Regions from separate parts of the Bradyrhizobium sp. AZCC 2176 genome, predicted to be linked through region 2. Evidence: predicted binding sites of a transcription regulator. Region 2 holds the regulator's gene; each other region holds the start of a gene.
What was found. Region 2 encodes PhoB, which activates phosphate uptake and scavenging genes when phosphate is short. Its sites were predicted from a motif close to TGTCATNNANCTGTCAT; they were not measured.
Positions count from the first base shown of each region.

Region 1: V1288_RS21460 (UDP-2,3-diacylglucosamine diphosphatase) is a predicted target of PhoB. The motif match lies at 2,543-2,559, and genes of this name have one in related genera.
Region 3: phnF (phosphonate metabolism transcriptional regulator PhnF) is a predicted target of PhoB. The motif match lies at 2,758-2,774, and genes of this name have one in related genera.
Region 4: V1288_RS29700 (RNA degradosome polyphosphate kinase) is a predicted target of PhoB. The motif match lies at 2,587-2,603, and genes of this name have one in related genera.

Region 1 covers NZ_JAZHRX010000001.1:4,564,496-4,569,827, reverse strand. Annotated here, with positions in the region: gene V1288_RS21470 (threonine ammonia-lyase) at 1-598, opposite strand, end outside; gene V1288_RS21465 (glycosyltransferase family 4 protein) at 652-1,710, opposite strand; gene V1288_RS21460 (UDP-2,3-diacylglucosamine diphosphatase) at 1,707-2,519, opposite strand; gene thiD (bifunctional hydroxymethylpyrimidine kinase/phosphomethylpyrimidine kinase) at 2,813-3,613, opposite strand; gene V1288_RS21450 (Lrp/AsnC ligand binding domain-containing protein) at 3,760-4,005, shown strand; gene V1288_RS21445 (J domain-containing protein) at 4,387-5,202, shown strand; gene V1288_RS21440 (c-type cytochrome) at 5,218-5,332, opposite strand, start outside.
Region 2 covers NZ_JAZHRX010000001.1:1,808,147-1,813,478, forward strand. Annotated here, with positions in the region: gene V1288_RS08255 (aspartate aminotransferase family protein) at 1-1,181, opposite strand, end outside; gene V1288_RS08260 (GcrA family cell cycle regulator) at 1,686-2,195, shown strand; gene phoB (phosphate regulon transcriptional regulator PhoB) at 2,451-3,155, opposite strand; gene phoU (phosphate signaling complex protein PhoU) at 3,166-3,882, opposite strand; gene pstB (phosphate ABC transporter ATP-binding protein PstB) at 3,989-4,810, opposite strand; gene pstA (phosphate ABC transporter permease PstA) at 4,807-5,332, opposite strand, start outside.
Region 3 covers NZ_JAZHRX010000001.1:5,011,549-5,016,880, forward strand. Annotated here, with positions in the region: gene phnD (phosphonate ABC transporter substrate-binding protein) at 1-138, shown strand, start outside; gene phnE (phosphonate ABC transporter, permease protein PhnE) at 247-1,131, shown strand; gene phnE (phosphonate ABC transporter, permease protein PhnE) at 1,128-1,976, shown strand; gene phnF (phosphonate metabolism transcriptional regulator PhnF) at 1,994-2,722, opposite strand; gene phnG (phosphonate C-P lyase system protein PhnG) at 2,836-3,309, shown strand; gene phnH (phosphonate C-P lyase system protein PhnH) at 3,311-3,916, shown strand; gene V1288_RS23645 (carbon-phosphorus lyase complex subunit PhnI) at 3,919-5,022, shown strand; gene V1288_RS23650 (alpha-D-ribose 1-methylphosphonate 5-phosphate C-P-lyase PhnJ) at 5,019-5,332, shown strand, end outside.
Region 4 covers NZ_JAZHRX010000001.1:6,279,532-6,284,863, reverse strand. Annotated here, with positions in the region: gene ppx (exopolyphosphatase) at 1-306, opposite strand, end outside; gene V1288_RS29700 (RNA degradosome polyphosphate kinase) at 319-2,514, opposite strand; gene V1288_RS29695 (chromosomal replication initiator DnaA) at 2,662-3,339, opposite strand; gene V1288_RS29690 (CDP-alcohol phosphatidyltransferase family protein) at 3,378-3,920, opposite strand; gene purM (phosphoribosylformylglycinamidine cyclo-ligase) at 4,069-5,142, shown strand; gene purN (phosphoribosylglycinamide formyltransferase) at 5,139-5,332, shown strand, end outside.

The DNA of each region.
Region 1 (5,332 bases), 2.8 Mb from region 2:
CCGTCGCAACGCCGGCGATCAGCCCGCCGCCGGAGGCCGGCGCCACCACGATATCGGGGCTGAGCCCGAGCGCGGCCATGTCCTCGGCGATCTCGCGGCCCGCGGTGCCCTGTCCGGCGATCACGAAGGGATCGTCATAGGGGCGTACCAGCGTCGCGCCGCGCTTGCTGGCAATGCCATTCGCGATGGCTTCGCGGTCTTCCTTGTCACGGTCGTAGAGCACCACTTCGGCGCCGTAGCCCTTGGTGCGCTCGCGCTTGGTGACGGGAGAGTCCACAGGCATCACGATGGTGGCCTGCATGCCGAAGATCTGCGCCGCCGCCGCCACGCCCTGGGCGTGGTTGCCGGAGGAGAACGCGACCACCCCGCCGCCGCGCCTGTCCTGCGGGATCGAGGCCAGCTTGTTGAAGGCGCCGCGGAACTTGAACGATCCGGTCCGCTGCAGCATTTCGGGCTTCAGGAAGACCTTGGTCCCGACGCGTTCATTGAGAACAGGAAACGACAACAGCGGCGTCCGCACCGCAAAGGGCGCAACTACCCGCGCCGCCGCATCGATATCCGCGGCGCCGACCGCTGCAAGGGAGACTGGTTCGGTCATGCCCTCTTTGTATCGCGCCAGCCGACCAGCGGGCAAGACGCATTCAGGTGAAGTCAGGCGGCGAAATGGGGGTCTTCCGCTACGAATTCAACGGTCTCGCCCTCCGGCTGGACCGGGCGAATGCTCAGGGCATGCTCGACAAAAACCCGCGCGGAGGCCTGCCAGGTGTGGGCGGCGGCGAATTCGACGCAATCTTCCCGCGAAACCTGCAGCGCCTCCAGGCAGGCCGCGCGCAGATCCTCGTGCAGGACGCCGACCGGCGCCGAGCCGATCACGTCGCGCGGACCGGTGACCGGAAAAGCGGCCACCGGCAGGCCGCTGGCCAGCGCCTCGAGCAACACCAGCCCAAACGTGTCGGTCTTGCTGGGAAATACGAAAATGTCCGACGCCGCGTAGATTTCGGCCAGCTCCTCGCCGTGCCTTGCGCCGAGGAACACGGCCTCCGGATATTTCCGCTCCAGCGCCGCTCGGGCCGGTCCATCGCCAACGACGAGCTTGGTGCCGGGCAGATCGAGGTCGAGGAAGGCTTCGAGGTTTTTTTCAACCGCGAGGCGGCCGACGCTGAGATAAACCGGCATCGGCAGGCAGAGATCAACGCTGCGCGGATGAAACAGCGAAGTATCGACGCCGCGCGACCACAGCACCACGTTGCGAAAACCGCGCATGCGCAATTCGGCCGCCAGCGCCGGTGTTGCGGACATCACCGCCTGGCTCGGCCGGTGGAACCAGCGCATCGCCCGCCATACCCAGGATTCCGGGATCGGCGAGCGCGCCGATACATATTCCGGAAAACGGGTGTGAAAGCTCGTGGTGAACGGCACGCCATGCTTGCGGCAATAGCGCCGGACCAACAGCCCGATCGGGCCTTCGGTCGCGATATGAATGCTGTCGGGCTTTGCCGCTTCGATCAGTCGCGCGATTTTTGCCGGATACGGCAGCGCCAGCCGCAGATCTGGATAGCTCGGCATCGCGAAGGTACGAAACGACTGTGGCGTCAGGAAACTCACCTCGACGCCAATTCCCTTGGCCGCTTCGGCGGTCGCGGTCAACGTCCGCACCACCCCGTTGACCTGGGGATGCCACGCATCGGTCGCGACCAGGATATGCGTCATGCGGCGCGCGCCGCAACGCGGGGAACCGGTACCGTCCTTCGCACCGGATCGGTCCAGGTGATGATCTCGAACCGGCCATCCTCGTGCTCGGCGAGCGCGGTGCAGCTCTCCACCCAGTCGCCGCAGTTCATGTAGCGGATGCCGTGCTCGTCGCGGATCGTGGCGTAGTGGATATGGCCGCAGATCACGCCGTCGGCACCGTGACGCCGCGCTTCGCCGGCCAGCGTCTTTTCGAACGCGCCGATATAGTTCACGGCGTTCTTGACCTTCAGCTTGGCCCATTGCGACAGCGACCAATAGGGCACGCCGAACATGCGCCGGAAGAAGTTGACCAGCCGGTTCATCTGGATGGCGAAGTCATAGGCCTTGTCGCCGAGATGGGCGAGCCAGCGCGCGTTCTGCACCACGAGATCGAAGATGTCGCCGTGGATGATCAGGTAGCGCTTGCCGTCGACGCCTTCGTGAATGGTGTTTTCCACCACGTCGATGCCGCCGAAATGCGTGCCGTAATAGTTGCGCAGGAACTCGTCGTGATTGCCCGGCACGTAGATGACCTTGGCGCCCTTGCGCGCCTTGCGCAGCATCTTCTGCACGAAGTCGTTGTGCGATTGCGGCCAGTACCAGCTCGACTTCAGCGCCCAGCCATCGACGATATCGCCGACGAGGTAGATGGTGTCGGCGTCGTGACTTTTGAGGAAGTCCAGCAATCGATCGGCCTGCGAGCCGCGGGCTCCGAGATGGACGTCGGAGATAAACAAGGTACGAAAGCGCCGTTCGGGGCTCTCTTCACTCAAGGAGTCACTGCCCATACCCGCTCACCTGACAGATTTTTGTGACAGGGCGATGACTGTTCACGCGACTGATAGCCTCACGAGAATCAATGCCGCGCCCCTGTGCCTGCGCATAGCAGCGCGATGCGACAGACAAGCGACATGAAAGAGAAAGCATCTCACTGTCGTCCCTGCCTGGTGCGCAATTGCGCACGGGCGAAGGGACCCATACGCCGCGGCTCATCAATTGGGCAATCGGGCCGACACCTCGCGCAACAGCCAACGCAGGTGGTTATGGGTCCCTGCTTTTCGCAGGGACGACGAAAGATAGGTCAATAAACCCTGTGAAAATGATGGATCGGGCCGTGGCCATGCCCGACGCTGAAGCGGTCTGCGGCAGCGATCGCGGCGCTGATCCAGGCCTTGGCGTTGCGCACGGCGGTCTCCATGCCCTCGCCCTTCGCGAGCCCCGCGGCGATCGCCGAGGAGAGCGAGCAGCCGGTGCCGTGGGTATTCTTCGTCGCGATGCGCGGCGCGGCGAGTGCGGTGACACCAGTGGAATCGATCAGATAGTCGATGCTCTCGGCGCCCTCTCCGTGGCCGCCCTTGATCAGCACCGCCTTGCATCCCAGCGCCAGCAATCGCCTGCCTTGTTGCTCGACGGCGGCTTCGTCCGCCGCCACGCCTTCATCGAGCAGCGCTGCGGCTTCCGGCAGATTGGGCGTGATCACCGACGCCAACGGAACGAGTTTGGTCCGCAGCGCGTCGACGGCTTCGGCCGCGAGCAGCCGGTCGCCCGAGGTCGCGACCATCACGGGATCAAGCACGACGTGCTTCGGCGACCAGCGATTAAGCCCGGCGACGATGGCATCGATCACCGACGGCTGTGCCACCATGCCGATCTTGACCGCGCCGACGTCGAGATCGGAAAACACTGCGTCGATCTGCGCGGTGACGAACTCCGCCGGCACCTGATGGATGCCGCTGACGCCTGACGTGTTCTGCGCGGTCAGCGCCGTGATCACGGAGGCGCCGTAGACGCCGAGCGCGGCAAACGTCTTCAGGTCGGCCTGGATGCCGGCTCCCCCTGAGGAATCCGAGCCGGCAATGGTCAGCGCGATCGGCGTCGTCATCAAAAGTCTCGTGAAAATGCCGGGTTCAGGGCCATGTCTTGTCCTAGCGCGCTTGTCCTAACGCGCTCTGCCATTGGCGGCAAGCTGGCTTGCCACGGCCCATGGTTTTTGGCCTATTGTGAGCAACTTATTCGGAGACGACAGCGATGGTTCCCTTCTTCGTCCAGTTCAAATGCAAGCTCGGCCAGTCCTACGCCGTCGCCAATGCGCTCGCGGAGGCCGAGATCGCCTCGGAGATCTATTCCACCGCCGGCGATTACGATCTGCTGGTCAAATTCTACGTCGATAACGACACCGACATCGGCCATTTCGTCAACGAGAAGGTGCAAGTGATTCCGGGCATCCAGGACACCCACACCATCATCACCTTCAAGGCGTTCGGCACGGGTTAGCGCCGGCCCGCCTGTCTGCCGTCGACGTCGCCCGGGGCGGCCTCGCCCGCGACCTTTGGGAGTGGCCCGTCCTGTCAGGCGGACCAGCCTTGGAATTCCGGTCGGCCCCGCGCTGATGCGCGGCCTGGATCAGGTCGCCGACGATCTTGGCATGGCGAGGCTCGTGAGTTAGGCCGCGCCTTGCAGGCCTCCGCGTCCGCGCTGATACGCTCGATGGAGCAACCTCTACGGCAATGGATGGTTAACGGCGTTAACCATGGCACGCTTTTGCCATAAGAGGATCATTCTACCGCCTTGATATTTTTTATTACCTAGTGCGTCGTCAATCGGAAGCTCCGCGGCGGGGGACATTCCGAGGGGGAAACAGTCGCGAGTACCACCATGGGGACGCTATACGATTTGCTCGGGGCGCTTCCGAGCGATGACGCCGAGGGATTGCGGACGGCGTTCCGCAAGGCCGCGAAGGCCACCCATCCCGATATCAATCCCGACAATCCAGATGCCGCGCTGCGGTTCCGGGAGCTGGTGCGCGCCTATGACATCCTGACCGATGCCGAGCAGCGCGCGACCTACGATCAACTGCTCGCCATTGCGCTGCAGCCGCAGGCCACGCAGGCGCAGGCTGTGCGTACTTATGAGGTTATCGGCAAGGTCGCTTCCAACACGATGGCGGCAACGGTCATTTCGGCGGTGCTGGTCGGCGGCTACGTCCTGTTCGGAATGTTTTCAAAACCTGGCGCGGCGGAAATCGCGACGGGCAGCATCGCCGGCGAGGCGCAAGTCGTCGCAGCGCTGCAGCCCGACATCACCGCTTCGAACGAACCGCGCGCCCCGCGCGAGGGGGACGCTTCGACCGTCGGCGCCGTCGTGGCATCGGCGGTTGCGCCCGAAGCGAAAGAGGCAAACGCCGCGGCCATTGGCCGTTTCGAACCTGTCCCAGGGTTCGTCTCATACAATCTGGCGATTCAATATTACCCGCGCTTCGCAACCGCCAGTTTCGACCGCGGCATCGTTCTGTATCGCGTCGGCGATTTCGATCGCCCGTTCGCCGCTCTCGTTCCACCCAAGCCGCCCGCGGACTCGAGGCGGGCCAAGATCGCCACGTCTGTTCCGCGCAAGCCGCTGGCGATTGTGCCTCCGGCGCCCCCTGCGCCGCCAGAGAGGCAAATGCCGCTCCCCGCGGCCATATCGCCCTAGGCGGCAACGCGCCGATCATGACTTCTCGGCGTTCTTTGTCTTCTTCGGCCGCGGCGGTCCCTCGACCGGCGCCAGCGACTTCACATATTCCGCGATCGCAGCGCGATCCTCCGGCGGCAATTGCGACGTG
Region 2 (5,332 bases):
CCTGATAGCGCGACGCAGGCGCGCTCGAGCATCTGGACGGACTCGTCGATCTCAGCCTCGGTCACGATCAACGGCGCCAGGAACCGCACCACATTGTCGCCGGCGCCGACGGTGAGCAATCTCTCGCCGCGCAATGCATTGACGAGATCGCCCGATGGCACCACAGCCTTGACGCCGACCAGCAGCCCCTCACCGCGCACTTCCGAAAGCACGGCGGGATAGCGATCGACCACGGAAGCCAGTTTCTGTTTCAACAGCAGCGACATCTTCTGTACGTGGTCGAAGAAGCCGGGCTTCAGCATCACGTCGAGCACAGCGTTGGCGGAAGCGATCGCCAGCGGATTGCCGCCGAAGGTCGAGCCGTGCGAGCCGGGCGTCATGCCGGAAGCAGCTTCCGCGGTCGCCAGCACCGCGCCGATCGGAAAACCGCCGCCGAGCGCCTTTGCCAGCGACATCACATCCGGCGTCACGCCGACGCGCTTGTAGGCGAAGAGATCGCCGGTGCGGCCCATGCCGGTCTGCACCTCGTCGAACGCCAGCAACAGGCCATGCTCGTCGCAGAGCTGGCGCAGCGCCTTGAAGAAAGATTGCGGCGCGGAGCGCACACCGCCCTCGCCCTGCACCGGCTCGATCAGGATGCCCGCGGTGTGCGGCCCGATCGCTTTCTTCACCGCTTCGAGATCGCCATGCGGCACCTGGTCAAAACCGTCCATCGGCGGCCCAAAGCCTTCGAGATATTTGGCGGAGCCGGTCGCGGCGAGCGTGCCGAGTGTGCGGCCGTGGAACGCGCCCTCGAAGGTGATGAGCCGATAGCGTTCGGGATGTCCCTTGGAGAATTGATAGCGGCGCACGACCTTGATCACGCCTTCCATCGCTTCCGCACCCGAATTGCAGAAGAACACAAGGTCGGCAAAGCTCTGCTCACAGAGCCGCGCGGCGAGCTTCTCGCCATCCGGGCTCCTGAACAGGTTCGACATGTGCCAGAGCTTTGTCGACTGTTCCTGCAGCGCCTTGATCAGATGCGGATGGCAGTGACCCAGCGCATTGACCGCGACGCCCGAGGTGAAGTCGAGATAGCGCTCGCCATTGGTTGCCGTAAGCCAGCAGCCTTCGCCGCTTTCGAAGCCGAGATCGACCCTGGCGAAGACGGGGAGCAGATGCGACGTGGCGCTATTGGTCATGGCAATTCACTGAAGGTTTGAGACCTGCTTTTGAACCTGCCGCGGAGCACACGCGTGCATTGGCGCGAAGGCGGCAACAGCCGGTCTTGCGAAAACGAAACGTGCCGCCTCTTAAGGGCGGCACGGGAGAGGTATTCTATGTGGGCGGGGGGCGCTGTCAACACACCACGAAGCTGCCTTTCCTGCACCGCAAGATAAGGAAATCCGTACGATTGCGGTGTGGTGGAAAACACGCAGTGCAATGCCTAGATGTCGGAACATGTGGACGCGCAGGCCCGGACTCTTGCGCCCGAGTCCCGCCATATTGTAGCTTTTGGGCCGTCGGGTACGACATCTCGTGCGGCAGTTCTGATCCCTGGAGTCCATTTTGTACGGCGTAAACGTTCGGGCGCGGTTTTCGCGCCCGGCGAGGGCTAAGGGATTCTGACCGCAGGGATTTTTGAGACGAATGACGTCGCCAGCGCTGCCCCTGATTGGCCGGCGCGATGCGAAGGGAAGAATACGATGACGGTATTGACCTGGTCAGACGATCGCGTCGAGCAGCTTAAGAAGCTCTGGGAAGCCGGATTATCGGCGAGCCAGATCGCGGCGGAACTCGGAAATGTGACGCGAAACGCCGTGATCGGCAAAGTGCACCGGCTGGGCCTGTCCGGCCGTGCCAAGAGCCCCTCCTCGGCCGCCCCGCGGCAGCGCAAGGCACGCCCGGCCCAGCAGATGATGCGGGTGTCGCGGCCGGTCTCGCGCGGCAACACCGCGCTCGCGCACGCCTTCGAGGTCGAGATGGAGCCTGATCCGATCGCCTTCGACAATGTGGTGCCGATGAGCCAGCGGCTGTCGCTGCTCGAACTGAACGAGGCGACCTGCCACTGGCCGGTCGGCGATCCCTCGAGCCCGGAATTCTTCTTCTGCGGCGGCAAGGCGCTTTCGGGACTGCCCTACTGCGCGCATCACTCGCGGATTGCGTATCAGCCGGCTGCCGACCGGCGGAGGCAGCAGCCGAAGCCGACAAGGTAAGCCACGGTTTGTCGTAGATCCTATGGGGTGGCAGGTGGTCAGGGGGTAAGTTGAGTTTGCGACCACCCACTCACCCAGAGGATCTACGAACTAAATCGTTCGTCGTCCCTGCGAACCGCAGGGACCCATAACCACGGATGTCAGTGGTTATGCTTCGCTGGAGCTCCAGCGCGTTTCAACAATCGAGATTTGTGGTTATGGGTCCCCGCGTTCGCGGGGACGACGCCGGAGTTTGCTGAGACAACCAGCAGAGCGTTACGGCTCCACCTTCGCAAACCGGTCGTCCAGTGCATAACCCGCGCCGCGCACAGTGCGGATGGGATCCTGTTCTCGGCCCGGATTGAGCAGCTTGCGCAGGCGGCCGATATGGACGTCGACGGTGCGCTCGTCGATATAGATGTCGCGGCCCCAGACGCTGTCGAGCAACTGCTCGCGGCTGAAGACGCGGCCGGGATGTTCGAGGAAAAATTCCAATAGCCGATACTCGGTCGGGCCGAGATCGATCTGGCGGCCGGAACGCGCAACGCGCCTTTTCTCACGATCCAGTTCGATATCGCCATAGGTCAGCACCGTGGCGAGCCGCTCGGGGCTTGCCCGCCGCAACAGGCCCTTCACCCGCGCCAAAAGCTCCGGCACCGAGAACGGCTTGACGATGTAATCGTCGGCGCCGGTCGCCAGCCCCCGCACCCGCTCGCTCTCCTCGCCGCGTGCCGTGAGCATGATGATCGGCAACTGCTTGGTCTCCGGCCGGGCGCGCAGTCGGCGGCACAGCTCGATGCCGGACAGTCCCGGCAGCATCCAGTCGAGCACGACGAGATCGGGCACGCGCTCCTTCAGCCGCGTATCCGCATCGTCGCCGCGGGCGACGGTTTCGACATCATAACCTTCTGCGTCGAGGTTGTAGCGCAACAGCGTGGTCAGCGCTTCCTCGTCCTCGACCACCATAATGCGCGCGCTCATTCTGCTTTCCTCAAGTATTAGGCAGGGTCGTGGCGAACGTCGTCATGTCGCCCTTCGGGCGCTTGTCGAGCATCTGCTGTCCCTCGATCATGTAGAACACGGTTTCGGCGATGTTGGTGGCGTGGTCGCCGATCCGCTCGATGTTCTTGGCGCAGAACATCAAATGAATACAGAACGAGATGTTGCGCGGATCCTCCATCATATAGGTCAGGAGCTCGCGGAACAGCGAGGTGCAGATGGCGTCGACTTCCTCGTCGCCCTTCCACACCGCCATCGCCGCCGGCAGATCGTGCGCCGCATAGGCGTCCAGCACCGACTTGACCTGCGACAGCACCAGATCGGTCATGTGTTCCAGGCCGCGCATCAGCTTGAGCGGCTGGAAATCGTTCTCCAGCGCCGCGACCCGCTTGCCCATGTTCTTGGCGAGGTCGCCGATCCGCTCCAGATCGGTGGCGACCCGCATGGCGCCGACGATTTCGCGCAGGTCGATCGCCATCGGCTGGCGCCGCGCAATCGTCAGCACCGCGCGCTCCTCGATCAGATGCTGCAGCCGGTCGATCTCGACGTCGGCTGCGACGACGCGCTTGCCGAGGGCGACGTCGCGGCGGACCAGCGCGTCGACGGATTCGGTGATCATGCGTTCAGACAGGCCACCCATCTCGGCGACGAGACGGGTCAGTTCCTGAAGGTCGCTGTCGAACGCCTTGGCGGTGTGCTCGGATGCCATCTCTTATCTCCTCAAATCATGGTCCGATTCTAATCGGATCATGATTTTATTTCCTCGTTTGAGCATGATCTCTTCGGAAAACCGGTTCCCACTTTTCCGGATCATGCTAGCCAAACCGGCCGGTGATGTAGTCCTGGGTGCGTCGATCGCTCGGCGAGGTGAAAATCTTGTTGGTGTCGTCGAACTCGATCAGCTCGCCGAGATACATGAAGGCGGTCTTGTCGGAGACGCGCGCCGCCTGCTGCATGTTATGGGTGACGATGGCGATGGTGTAGTCCTCCGCCAGCTCCTGGATCAGTTCCTCGATCTTGGCGGTCGAGATCGGGTCGAGCGCCGAACAGGGCTCGTCGAACAGGATCACCTCGGGCCGCACCGCGACGGTGCGGGCGATGCAGAGCCGCTGCTGCTGGCCGCCGGACAGCGACAGGCCCGAGGCATTCAGCTTGTCCTTGACCTCGTTCCACAGCGCGCCGCCGCGCAGCGCCTTTTCGACGCGGCCGTCCATCTCGGACTTGGAGATCTTTTCATACAGGCGGATGCCGAAGGCGATGTTTTCATAGATCGTCATCGGGAACGGCGTCGGCTTCTGGAACACCATGCCGACGCGGGCGCGCAGCAGATTGAGGTCGAGCTTGGGGTCGAGGATGTTGGTCTGGTCGAGCATCAACTGGCCGGTCGCCTTCTGGCCGGGATAGAGGTCGTACATCCGGTTGAAGATCCGCAGCAGGGTCGACTTGCCGCAGCCGGACGGGCCGATGAAGGCGGTGACGCGGTGGGTGCCGAGCGTCAGGTTGATGTTCTTCAGCGCATGGTGCTCGCCATAGTAAAAGTTCAGGCCGCGGGCGGTCACCTTGGGCGCGGCCTCGGGCAGCGCCACCTGCGGAACGGGTCCCGTCGCTGAGCTCACGGATACGGAGAGATCGGTCATTTGGATGTCCTCTCGGCGCCAAGAATGCGCGCGCCAATATTCAAGGCAAGTACGGTGAGCGTGATCAACAGGGCGCCGGCCCAGGCGAGTTGCTTCCAGTAGGCATAGGGGCTCTGGACGAAGTTGTTGATGGTGACCGGGAGGTTGGCCATCGTCTTGGTCAGGTCGAGACTGAAGAACTGGTTCGACAGCGCGGTGAACAACAGCGGCGCGGTTTCGCCGGCAACGCGGGCGGTGGCGAGCAGGACGCCGGTGATCAGGCCGGACCGGGCAGCGCGATAGGCGATCCGCCGGATCACCAGCGAGCGCGGCAGCCCGAGCGCGGATGCCGCCTCGCGCAAGGGATTGGGCACCAGCCCCAGCATGTCCTCGGTGGTGCGAACCACCACGGGGATCACGATCACGGCCAGCGCCAGGCAGCCGGCGATCGCCGAGAAGCCGCGCATCGGCACGACGACCGCGCCATAGATGAACAGGCCGATGATGATCGAGGGCGCGCTCAACAGGATGTCGTTGATAAAG
Region 3 (5,332 bases), 3.2 Mb from region 2:
GCCAAGGACAAGGCCGCGTTCGACCGTCTATCCGACGGCCAGAAGAAGGGCTTCAATCCGGCCACCACCAAGGACTGGGATGGCACCATCGAATTGATCAAGTTCGTCGATGCGTTGCGTAAAAAGAAGGCGTCCTGATCAATAGACTTAGACGAGCCTGGCCGGGTCCAAGTGACCCGGCCTTTTTCTGTCGAACACCGTTCTGTTTCATACCCGTTCTGTTCACACCTGGGCACAGTGATCCCGATGGCGAATGCCATATCCATCCTTCCAGACCAGCAACTTGCGGTGCTCAACGATACGTATCGCAAGGCGGTCGCGCGCAAGCGTTTAAAGGCGACTTTGGCGGCGGCGGTATTCTTCGCCGCGTTGATTGTCGCAGCGATCGGCGCGGAGGTGAATCTGCGCACGCTCTTCAGCTATTTCGGCAACTTTGTCAGCTATTTCGACCGCATCCTTACCCTGGAAGACGGCACACGGGTATGGACCAATTTCGGCGAATGGTTCTGGGGCTGGCAGAAGTGGCTCAAGATGCTCGGCGAGACCATTCTCATCAGCTACGTCGGCACCCTGAGCGGCGCGGTCCTTGGCTTTGTGCTGAATTTCTTCGCCGCGCAAAATACGTCACCTGCGCCATGGCTGCGGTTCGTCATCCGGCGTCTCCTCGAATTCGCGCGCACCGTTCCCGGCATCGTATTCGCGCTGATTTTCGTCATCGCGTTCGGTCTCGGGCCGATGGCGGGCGTACTGGCAATCGCCGTGCATTCCGCGGGCGCGCTCGGAAAGTTGTTCTCCGAGATCGTCGAGAACGCCGACATGAAACCGGTCGAGGGCGTGCGCTCGACCGGCGCAAGCTGGCTCTCCTGCATGCGCTTTGCGGTGTTGCCGCAGGTCACGGCCGGCTATGCCAGCTACGCGCTGCTGCGCTTTGAGATCAATGTCCGCGAGGCCTCGGTGATGGGTTTTGTCGGCGCCGGCGGCATCGGGCAGGAGCTCGTCGTCGCGATCCGCAAGTTCTATTACTCTGACGTCAGCGCGATCCTCGTCACCATTATCGTCACAGTCTTCGTCATCGATATCACGACCGGCTGGCTGCGCGGAAAACTATTCGGCAAAGAGGCTCGCGCATGAGCCAGTTGCCGAAACCCGATACAGACGCGCTCAGGACTAAATATCCTGACGTCTTCGACCGGCCCGCATCGGCGCGTCTCGCCATGCCCGCGACAATTTCGGCTGTGTTCGCGATCTTCGTGTTCGGCTTGGTTGATCTCGGCTTTTCGCCGACCAAACTGGTGTCGGGCCTGAGCCAGCTCGGCTGGATCACGGTGATGATGATTCCACCCGATGCCGGCTCGTCGCTGCCCGCTTATCTCGCAGCCCTCGGTGAGACGCTGTCGATCGCGCTGCTCGGCACGACCTTGGCCGCCGTCGCAGCGCTGCCGATCAGCCTGCTGGCAGCGCGGAACATCATTTCCTCGAACTTGCTGCGCTTTCCGGTGCGCCGATTTCTTGATTCCATCCGTGGCGTCGATACGCTGATCTGGGCGCTGGTGTGGATCAACGTCGTTGGCCTTGGCCCGTTTGCCGGCGTGCTGGCCATCGCGCTGTCCGATTTCGGCGCATTCGGCAAATTGTTCTCCGAGGCCATCGAAGCCGCCGACAAGAAGCAGGTCGAAGGAATCAGGGCATCCGGCGGCAATGCGTTGCACGAGATACGCTTTGGCCTGATGCCTCAGGTGCTGCCCGTCATCGCGGGGCAGGTGCTCTATTTCATCGAATCGAATACCCGCTCGGCCACCATCATCGGTATCGTCGGTGCCGGTGGCATCGGTCTGCAACTCGCCGAGCAGATCCGCGTGCTGGAGTGGCAGAAAGTTTCGTTCCTGATCCTGATGATTCTGGTCGCGGTAGCCGCGATCGACTGGATCTCCGGCAAACTGCGCTTTGCCATCATCGGACAGCGGGCCGTCGCGTAGTTGCTCTCTACGAACCGTCAACCATTCTCCACCAGAAACTCGACACGCTCCGCGGCAAAGCGCGAGCGCTTGGTCGTCAGCGGCTCGCCGCCGGTATCAACGTCGGTGCTGTCGACCACGAGCACCGGGCGTCCGAGCGCGAGGTCCAGCCGCGCGGCGTCGGTCGCATCCACGATACCGGCGGTGATCCGGGTCGAGGCGCGGCGAAAATCCCGGATGCCGTAATGCGCCACCAGCTTGGTCATCGAGCGCACATTGGCGAACACCTTCCCGGCGTCAGGAAAGCGCACGGCCGAAAGCCAGGTGGTGCTGACGCAGATCGGCGCGCGGTCGGCGAGCCGCACCGATTCGATCCGGATCAGCGGTGCCCCCGTCTTCAACCCAAGCTCCCGTGCCAGTTCGCGCGTGGCGGCTTCCTCGGTCGCGTCGATGAATTGGCCGCGCGGTTCGCGGCCGCCGGCGCCGACGATCTCGGAAAACCGCGTCCGTGAGCGCAGGGGATAGGCGAGGCGCCGGGTCTCGACATAGGTGCCGCTGCCGCGCTCGGCGCGCACCAGGCCGCGTTCGGCGAGCGTGGCGAGCGCCCGGCGAACGGTGTGGCGGTTGACCCGATAGGTCTCGGCGATCTCCATCTCGCCCGGCAGCTTTTCGCCGGCGGCAAAGCGGCCGTCGGCAATGCCGCGCTCGATGCCGTCGGCGACCTGCCGCCACAAAGCGACGCCGGAAGGCGCGTCCTGGACGCTCATGGAACGAAATGGGGCATCGGCAAAAATCACCTCAGTATCACGAAATCGTCATGGCGCTTCGTTATCAAGTTGTCTAATATCATAGACAACTTGATTCCGGCAAGGCCGATATGATGGCGAGTGACGACAGTCTGGCAGACGAAAACGGCGGGCAGGCGCGGCGCAAGGCCGTGATGGCGGTGCTGGCTCATTCCGTAACGGCCGACATAGAGGGGCGCCTCGGGACGATCGCGTTGCCAGCGCACGAAGACCTGCGCGAGCCCGAAAATGGGCTCGTCATGGTGCGTGGCCGAATTGGCGGCGACGGCGCGCCGTTCAATCTCGGCGAGGCGACGGTGTCGCGCGCCGCGGTGCGGCTGTCGACCGGCGAGGTCGGCTTCGGCTACACGCTGGGCCGCGACCGGGAGAAGGCGAAGCTGATCGCGCTGTGCGATGCCATGGTGCAATCGGCCGAACTGGCTGGCGCGATCGAAGCCCAGGTCGTTGCGCCGCTGCGTGCGGCGATGATTGAAAAGCGAAACCGGAAGGCTGCGGAGGCGGCGGCAACGCGGGTCGATTTCTACACACTGGTGCGTGGTGAGGGCTGACATGACGACCGTTGCCGAGCTGCCCGCAGGATTTGCCGACAAGGTGTTGTCGGCGCAATCGACCTTTCGGTCCGTCATGGATGCGCTCGCCCGCCCGGGCAGCATTCACCGTATCGCGTCCGCTGCCGGCGCGCCGGGCGGGATGATGCGCGGCACCGCCGCGATCGCGCTGACCTTGTTCGATCACGATACGCCGGTCTGGCTCGACGGCCGGATGTCGGCGACGCCGGAAGTCGCCAAATGGCTCAAGTTCCACGCCAGCGCCCCGGTTGTTACGGATTCATCGATTGCGAGTTTTGCGCTGGTGGGCGATCCCGAAAACCTTCCGTCGCTCGATCGTTTCGCGTTCGGCAGCAATGAATATCCGGACCGCTCGACAACGCTGATCCTGCAGGTCGAAAGCCTGACAAATGACTCCGCTCTCGAGTTGCACGGGCCCGGTATCGACGGCACAGCAGTGCTGCGCGCTTCAATCCAGCCGAAGGATCTTTTCGAGCGGCTGGCGATAAACGCCGCGCTGTTTCCGTGCGGCATCGACGTCGTGCTGGTCCATGACGATTCTATCGTCGCCATACCGCGCACGACACGGCTCGCGAGAGGAGGCTGATCATGTATGTCGCCGTCAAGGGAGGCGAGCGCGCCATCGAGAACGCCCATCGCCTGCTGGCGCATGAGCGGCGTGGTGACCGCGACGTTCCCGAATTGACACTGGCCCAGATCTCCGAACAGCTTTCGCTCGGTGTCGACCGCGTCATGACCGAAGGCTCGCTGTACGACCGCGAACTTGCGGCGCTGGCCATCAAGCAGGCGCGCGGCGACCTGATCGAGGCGATCTTCCTGGTGCGCGCGTTCCGCGCCACGCTGCCGCGCTTTGGGACGACAGAACCGGTCGAAACCGGCGCAATGCAGGTGCGCCGCCGGATTTCCTCGACCTTCAAGGATATTCCGGGCGGGCAAATTCTTGGTCCCACGTTCGATTACACCCATCGCCTGCTGGATTCGCAACTTGCTGATGGGGCAGCGCCCGAGGCGCCCGCGACAGGTGAGGCGTCCACAGGTGCGACTCCGCGCGTGACCGACATTTTGGGCCGCGATGGCCTGATCGAGTCGTCGCCGGTCGCAGATGCCGACGCTCCCGTCGGCGATCTGACGCGCGAGCCGCTCAGTTTCCCGGCGGAGCGCGATCTGCGCCTGCAAAATCTGGCGCGGGCCGATGAGGGTTTTCTGCTGGCGCTCGGATATTCCTCGCAGCGCGGCTATGGCCGCAATCATCCTTTTGCCGGCGAGATTCGTTTCGGCGAGGTAGAGGTCGAGTTCATGGCCGAGGATGCCGGCTTTGCCGTTCCGCTCGGTTCAGTCGTGCTGACGGAATGCCAGATGGTCAATCAGTTCAAGGGATCGGCGACGGAAGCGCCGTGTTTTACGCGCGGTTACGGTCTGGCGTTCGGACAAAGCGAGCGCAAGACCATGTCGATGGCGCTGGTGGACCGAAGCCTGCGCGCCCGCGAGCTCGGCGAGGAAGTGATCGCGCCCGGCCAGGACGAGGAATTCGTGATGTCGCACTCGGACAATGTGCAGGCGACCGGCTTCGTCGAGCATCTCAAGCTGCCGCATTACGTCGATTTCCAGTCCGAGCTCGGCCTACTGCGCAAATTGCGCAAGGAATTCGCCGAGGCGAACGAGACGCCGCCGATGCGGGAGGCCGCGGAATGAACGCGCCTGCTTACAATTTCGCCTATCTCGACGAGCAGACCAAACGGATGATCCGCCGCGCGATCCTGAAGGCGATCGCGATTCCCGGCTATCAGGTGCCGTTCGCCAGCCGCGAGATGCCGATGCCCTATGGCTGGGGAACGGGCGGCGTGCAGGTGACGGCGGCGATCCTGGGGCCTGACGATGTACTTAAGGTGATCGACCAAGGCTCCGACGACACCACCAACGCGATTTCGATCCGTAAATTCTTCGGCAAGACTGCCGGCGTTGCAACGACGACTGCTACGGCGGATGCCAGCGTGATTCAGAC
Region 4 (5,332 bases), 4.5 Mb from region 2:
CTTGGCGATGAAGTCCGCACCGTTCTTGGCGTCGCGGCAGGCTGCGGTGGCGATGGCGAAGACGCGTCCCACTTGCTGGATGCGGCACAGCGCCCGGAATCGCCGGAGCGCCGTCAGCGCTTTGGCAACCGCGTCCTCCGCCAACAAACCAGTGCTCTGCACCTCGCGTCCAAGCCCGCACAGCGCCTTCTCGTTGAAGATGGTGACGAGGCTGCGCGCCATCGTCTCATAGACGACGAGACGAACCGAGTTCGAACCGATGTCGATGACGGCGACGCTGGAAGCGCGCTTGCGCGGCCGCTTCACAGCCGCGGCCCCTTATGACGATTGCTGGCGCTCGGTACGGCGCGTGAGGCGACGCGGCGAAGATTCCTTGAGAGACTTTCCACGGCCTGACAGACTCGGATTCGTCATGAAATAGTTGTGTAGATTGAACGGCTCTTCGCCTTTCGCGGCCTTCATACGCGTTGACGACCCGTCCGGCAACAACTGCCAGCTCTGTTCGGTATCCTTCAGGTTCGCGACCATGATCTGTTCGAGAACCTGCTGATGCACCGTGGGATTTTGCAATGGACAGAGCACCTCGACGCGACGGTCGAGGTTTCGCGGCATCATGTCGGCCGACGAGATATACACAGCCGCTTTCGGGCCGGGCAGGCCTTGCCCCATACCAAAGCAGTAGATTCGGCCGTGCTCCAGGAAGCGGCCGATCACCGATTTGACGCGGATGTTGTCGGACAGGCCGGGCAGGCCGGGGCGCAGGCAGCAGATGCCGCGCACCACCAGTTCGATCGAAACGCCGGCCTGCGAGGCCTCGTAGAGCGCGTCGATGATGTCAGGGTCGACCAGCGAGTTCATCTTCATCCAGATCGCTGCCGGCTTGCCATGCCTGCTGTGATTGGTCTCGCCCTTGATGTGTTCGATGATGCGCTTGCGCAGCGTCAGCGGCGATACCGCCATCCGCTCGATGTCGCTCGGCTCGGCATAGCCGGTGATGTAGTTGAACACCCGCGCCGCATCGCGGCCGATGATCGGATCCGAGGTGAAGTAGGATAGGTCGGTATAGATCCGCGCGGTGACCGGATGATAATTACCGGTGCCGGTATGCACATAGGTCGTCAGACTACCGCCCTCGCGTCGCACCACCATCGACAGCTTGGCGTGCGTCTTCAGTTCGAGAAAACCATACACGACCTGCACGCCGGCGCGTTCGAGGTCGCGCGCCCAGCGGATATTGGCTTCCTCGTCGAACCGTGCCTTCAACTCGATCAGCGCGGTCACCGACTTGCCGGCTTCCGCAGCCTCGGCAAGCGTGCGTACGATCGGAGAATTGTTCGAGGTGCGGTAGAGTGTCTGCTTGATGGCGACGACATCGGGATCGCGCGCGGCCTGCTGCAGGAACTGCACGACGACATCGAAGGATTCGTAGGGGTGATGGACGATGAGGTCCTTCTGCCGGATCGCCGCGAAGATGTCGCCGCCATGGTCGCGCACCCGCTCGGGATGACGCGGCACATAGGGCATGAATTCGAGGTCGGGCCGGTCGAGCCGCGTGAGCTGCGAGAGTTCGTTCATCGCCAGTACGCCGTCGACCAGAAACACCTCGTCGTCGGCGGCGGACAGCGCCTCCTGCACGAAGGCGCGCAGCGCTTCCGGCATCTTGGCTTCCATCTCCAGCCGGATCACCGAACCACGCCGGCGCCGCTTCAGCGCGGTCTCGAAGACGCGCACCAGATCCTCGGCCTCTTCCTCGATTTCGAGTTCGGAGTCGCGGATGATGCGGAACGCGCCCTGGCCCTTGACGGTGTAGCCGGGGAACAGGCGGCCGATGAACAGGCCGGTGGCCTGCTCGAGCGGAATCAGGTGCACTGCGCCGTCCTTGTGGGGCATGCGAATGAACCGGTCGATCTTGCCGGGCATGCGGATCAGCGCGTTCATCGCCTTGCCGTCGGAAGTCCGCGACAATTGCAGGGCGATAGTGAAGCCGAGGCTGGGGATGAACGGGAACGGGTGCGCGGGATCGATCGCCAGCGGCGTCAGCAGCGGGAAAATGTTGCGGAGGAAGTGATCCTCGAGCCAGCCGCGCTCCGCCTTGGTGAAATCATGGCCGTCGACCAGCAGGATGCCGGTGTCGGACAGGATATTGCGTAGATCGCGCCAGATTGCCTGCTGATCGGACGCGAGTTCCGAAACCGACTTGTTGATGAGGGTGAGCTGCTCGGATGGGGTTAGCCCATCCGGACTGCGCTCGGCGATGCCTTCGCGGACCTGCGCCTTGATGCCGGCGACGCGGACCATGAAGAACTCATCAAGGTTATTGGCAGAAATCGACAGGAATCGCACCCGTTCCAGCACGGGATGGCCTGGATTGACCGACTCCTCGAGCACCCGCCGGTTGAAATGCAGCCAGGACAGCTCCCGATTGATGAATCGTTCCGGGCTCGTGGCAATCGAGGGCGGAGCTTCGGTAATCGGTTCTTTTTCTTTTATTTCAAGTACTTGCGCCGATTCCATAAGGCTTTGATCCATCTCGGGAGAGGTGTGAGCTAGACTAAGGGGATGCCGCCCACACCATGTGATACGCCGATGACGTTTCAATGACATTGATGTTCCGCCGACAGCCGCCGTCAAGGCGGCAGGAAGCAGCACGCACCCGTCGGGTCAGGCGTCGCGCAGCAGTTCCGCGGCCAGCGCCCGGGTTACCGGCCGGCCGAGCCGCAGCGCTTCGGTATCCAGGAGTTCTACTGCCTGACGGGCGGCGGCATAGGAGCGCTCGATCCGGCTCGCGAGGTAGCTTACCACCGTCTCGTCGATGCTCAGTTGGCGGTCCGCGCAGAATTTGATGATCAGGCCGCGAAACAGGAGGTCGTCGGGCGGCAATAGCGACACGACGGGTGCGGCGCGCAGCCGCGACCTGAGATCGCGCAGTTCGATCTCGAACGCCACAGGCGGTATGCGCCCCGTGATCAGGACGAAGGCTCCGTCCTCGCGCGCCAGGTTCAGGAGGTGAAACATCGCGCGTTCGTCGAAATCGGCCGGTCTCAAATCTTCGATCACCAGTGCGCCGGTGGCGAGCGCGCCGGGTACGGCGGCGGGATCAAGCGCGTGGGCCGATGTCGCGCGCGCGCCGGCCTGTTCGGCCCAGATCGCGGCGAGATGGCTTTTGCCGGAGCCCTCAGGTCCGACCAGCAGCATGATGCGGTTCGGCCAGTCGGGCCAGCTTTCGATCAGCGAGAGCGCGGCTTCATTTGCCGGCCCTTCCAGGAAATTGTCGCGGGTCACGCTTTCCGCATGCGGCAGCGCAAAGGCTAGCTGACGAGGTTGAACGCGGACTGCCACGCAAATCTCCAGGCCGGGATATTGGCCAAATACACGATCTAGCGCGCTTCGATCGTGCTCATGTGCCGCACCCACTCGACGAGATAGAGCGAGACGGAAACCAATGTAAAGACCGTAACAAAACCCATCAGGATGACGTCATAGGGTGCCGGCTTGAAATTGAAACCGAGCGAAGCCAGCACCAGCGCCGCGAACGCTACCTGCGCCACCGTATTGAGCTTCGACACCATCAGCGGTTTCATCGGTATAGGCTTGTCGAACAGCCATGAGACGATCACGGCCGCGACGATCATGATGTCGCGCGACACCACAAGAATGACGAGCCAGCGCGGAACCGCGCCCCAGATGCCGAGTGCCACGAAGATCGACACCAGCAGGGCCTTGTCGGCGAGCGGGTCGAGCAGGGCGCCCAACTCACTCGACATGTTGAACCGCTTGGCGAGAAAGCCGTCGACGGCGTCGCTGACCCCGGCAATGACGAAGATCGCGAAGGCGATCTCCATCTGGCTGGAAACGATCGCCCACACGATGACCGGCACCAGAATGATGCGGCCCAGCGTAATGATATTCGGAATGCTCAACTCGGTCGCTTCCCGGCTTCCGGCCTAAATCCGGCCCCTGGCGGGTTCAGCCGGTCCTTATCTACATAGTATATGCGCCAAGCGCTTGCGAGCCATTGCAGGATCGCGGAATTCCTCGTAACCAGCCGTCATCATACTGGAATTGGGCATGATCGACCGCAAAAACGGGCTCACTTACGCGGATTCGGGCGTCGATATCGAGGCGGGCAACCGCTTGGTCGATCTCATCAAGCCGATGGTCCGCGCCACCGCCCGGGCGGGCGCAGACGCTGAAATCGGCGGATTCGGTGGCCTGTTCGACCTCAAGGCGGCGGGTTTCAAGGATCCGGTGCTGGTGGCGGCGACCGACGGCGTCGGCACCAAGGTCAAGATCGCGATCGAAACCGGCCTGCATGGCGGCATCGGCATCGACCTGGTGGCGATGTCGGTCAACGACCTCGTGGTGCAGGGCGCGGAACCGCTGTTCTTCCTCGACTATTTTGCCTGCGGCAAGCTCGACCCCCAGGCGGCCGCGGCCATTGTGGCCGGCGTCGCCGAGGGCTGCCGGGAATCCGGCTGCGCCCTGATCGGCGGCGAGACCGCCGAAATGCCGGGCCTTTACAAGGACGGCGATTACGACCTCGCGGGCTTTGCGGTCGGAGCCGCCGAGCGCGGCACGCTGCTGCCGAGCGCGGACATCGCAGTGGGCGACGCCGTGGTCGGGTTGGCCTCGTCGGGCGTGCATTCCAATGGCTTCTCGTTGGTCCGCAAGATCGTGGAAAACTCGCGCCTCACCTTCGATGCACCGGCGCCGTTCTCGCCGGTGATGACGTTGGGGGGCGCGCTGCTGGTGCCGACGCGGCTCTATGTGAAGTCCTGCCTGCGCGCGATTCGCGAGACCGGCGCGATCAAGGGCCTCGCCCATATCACCGGCGGCGGCTTCACCGACAACATTCCGCGCGTGCTGCCAAAGCATCTCGGCGTCGGCATCGACCTGGCGCGGCTGCCGGTGCTGCCAGTGTTCAAATGGCTGGCGGAGCAAGGCGGCATCGCCGAACTCGAATTGTTGCGCACCTTCAACTGCGGCATTGGTATGATCGCGATCGTCAAGCCGGATGCGATCGAGCAGGTGACGCAGGTGCTGACCGAAAGCGGCGAGACCGTCGCCCTGCTCGGCGAAGTGATCCCGGCGGCGGGCGAACATCGCGTGGTCTACAACGGTCACCTTGATCTCGCGCAATGAAGCGCCGTGTCGCCATCCTGATTTCCGGGCGCGGCTCGAACATGGCCGCGCTGATCGATGCGGCGAAGGCTGTGGATTTTCCGGCCGAGATCGTCGCCGTCATTTCCAATCGGGCCGATGCGGCCGGGCTGGAGAGGGCAGCCGCGAGCGGCATCCCGACCAGGGTCATCGAGAGCAAGCCGTTCGGCAA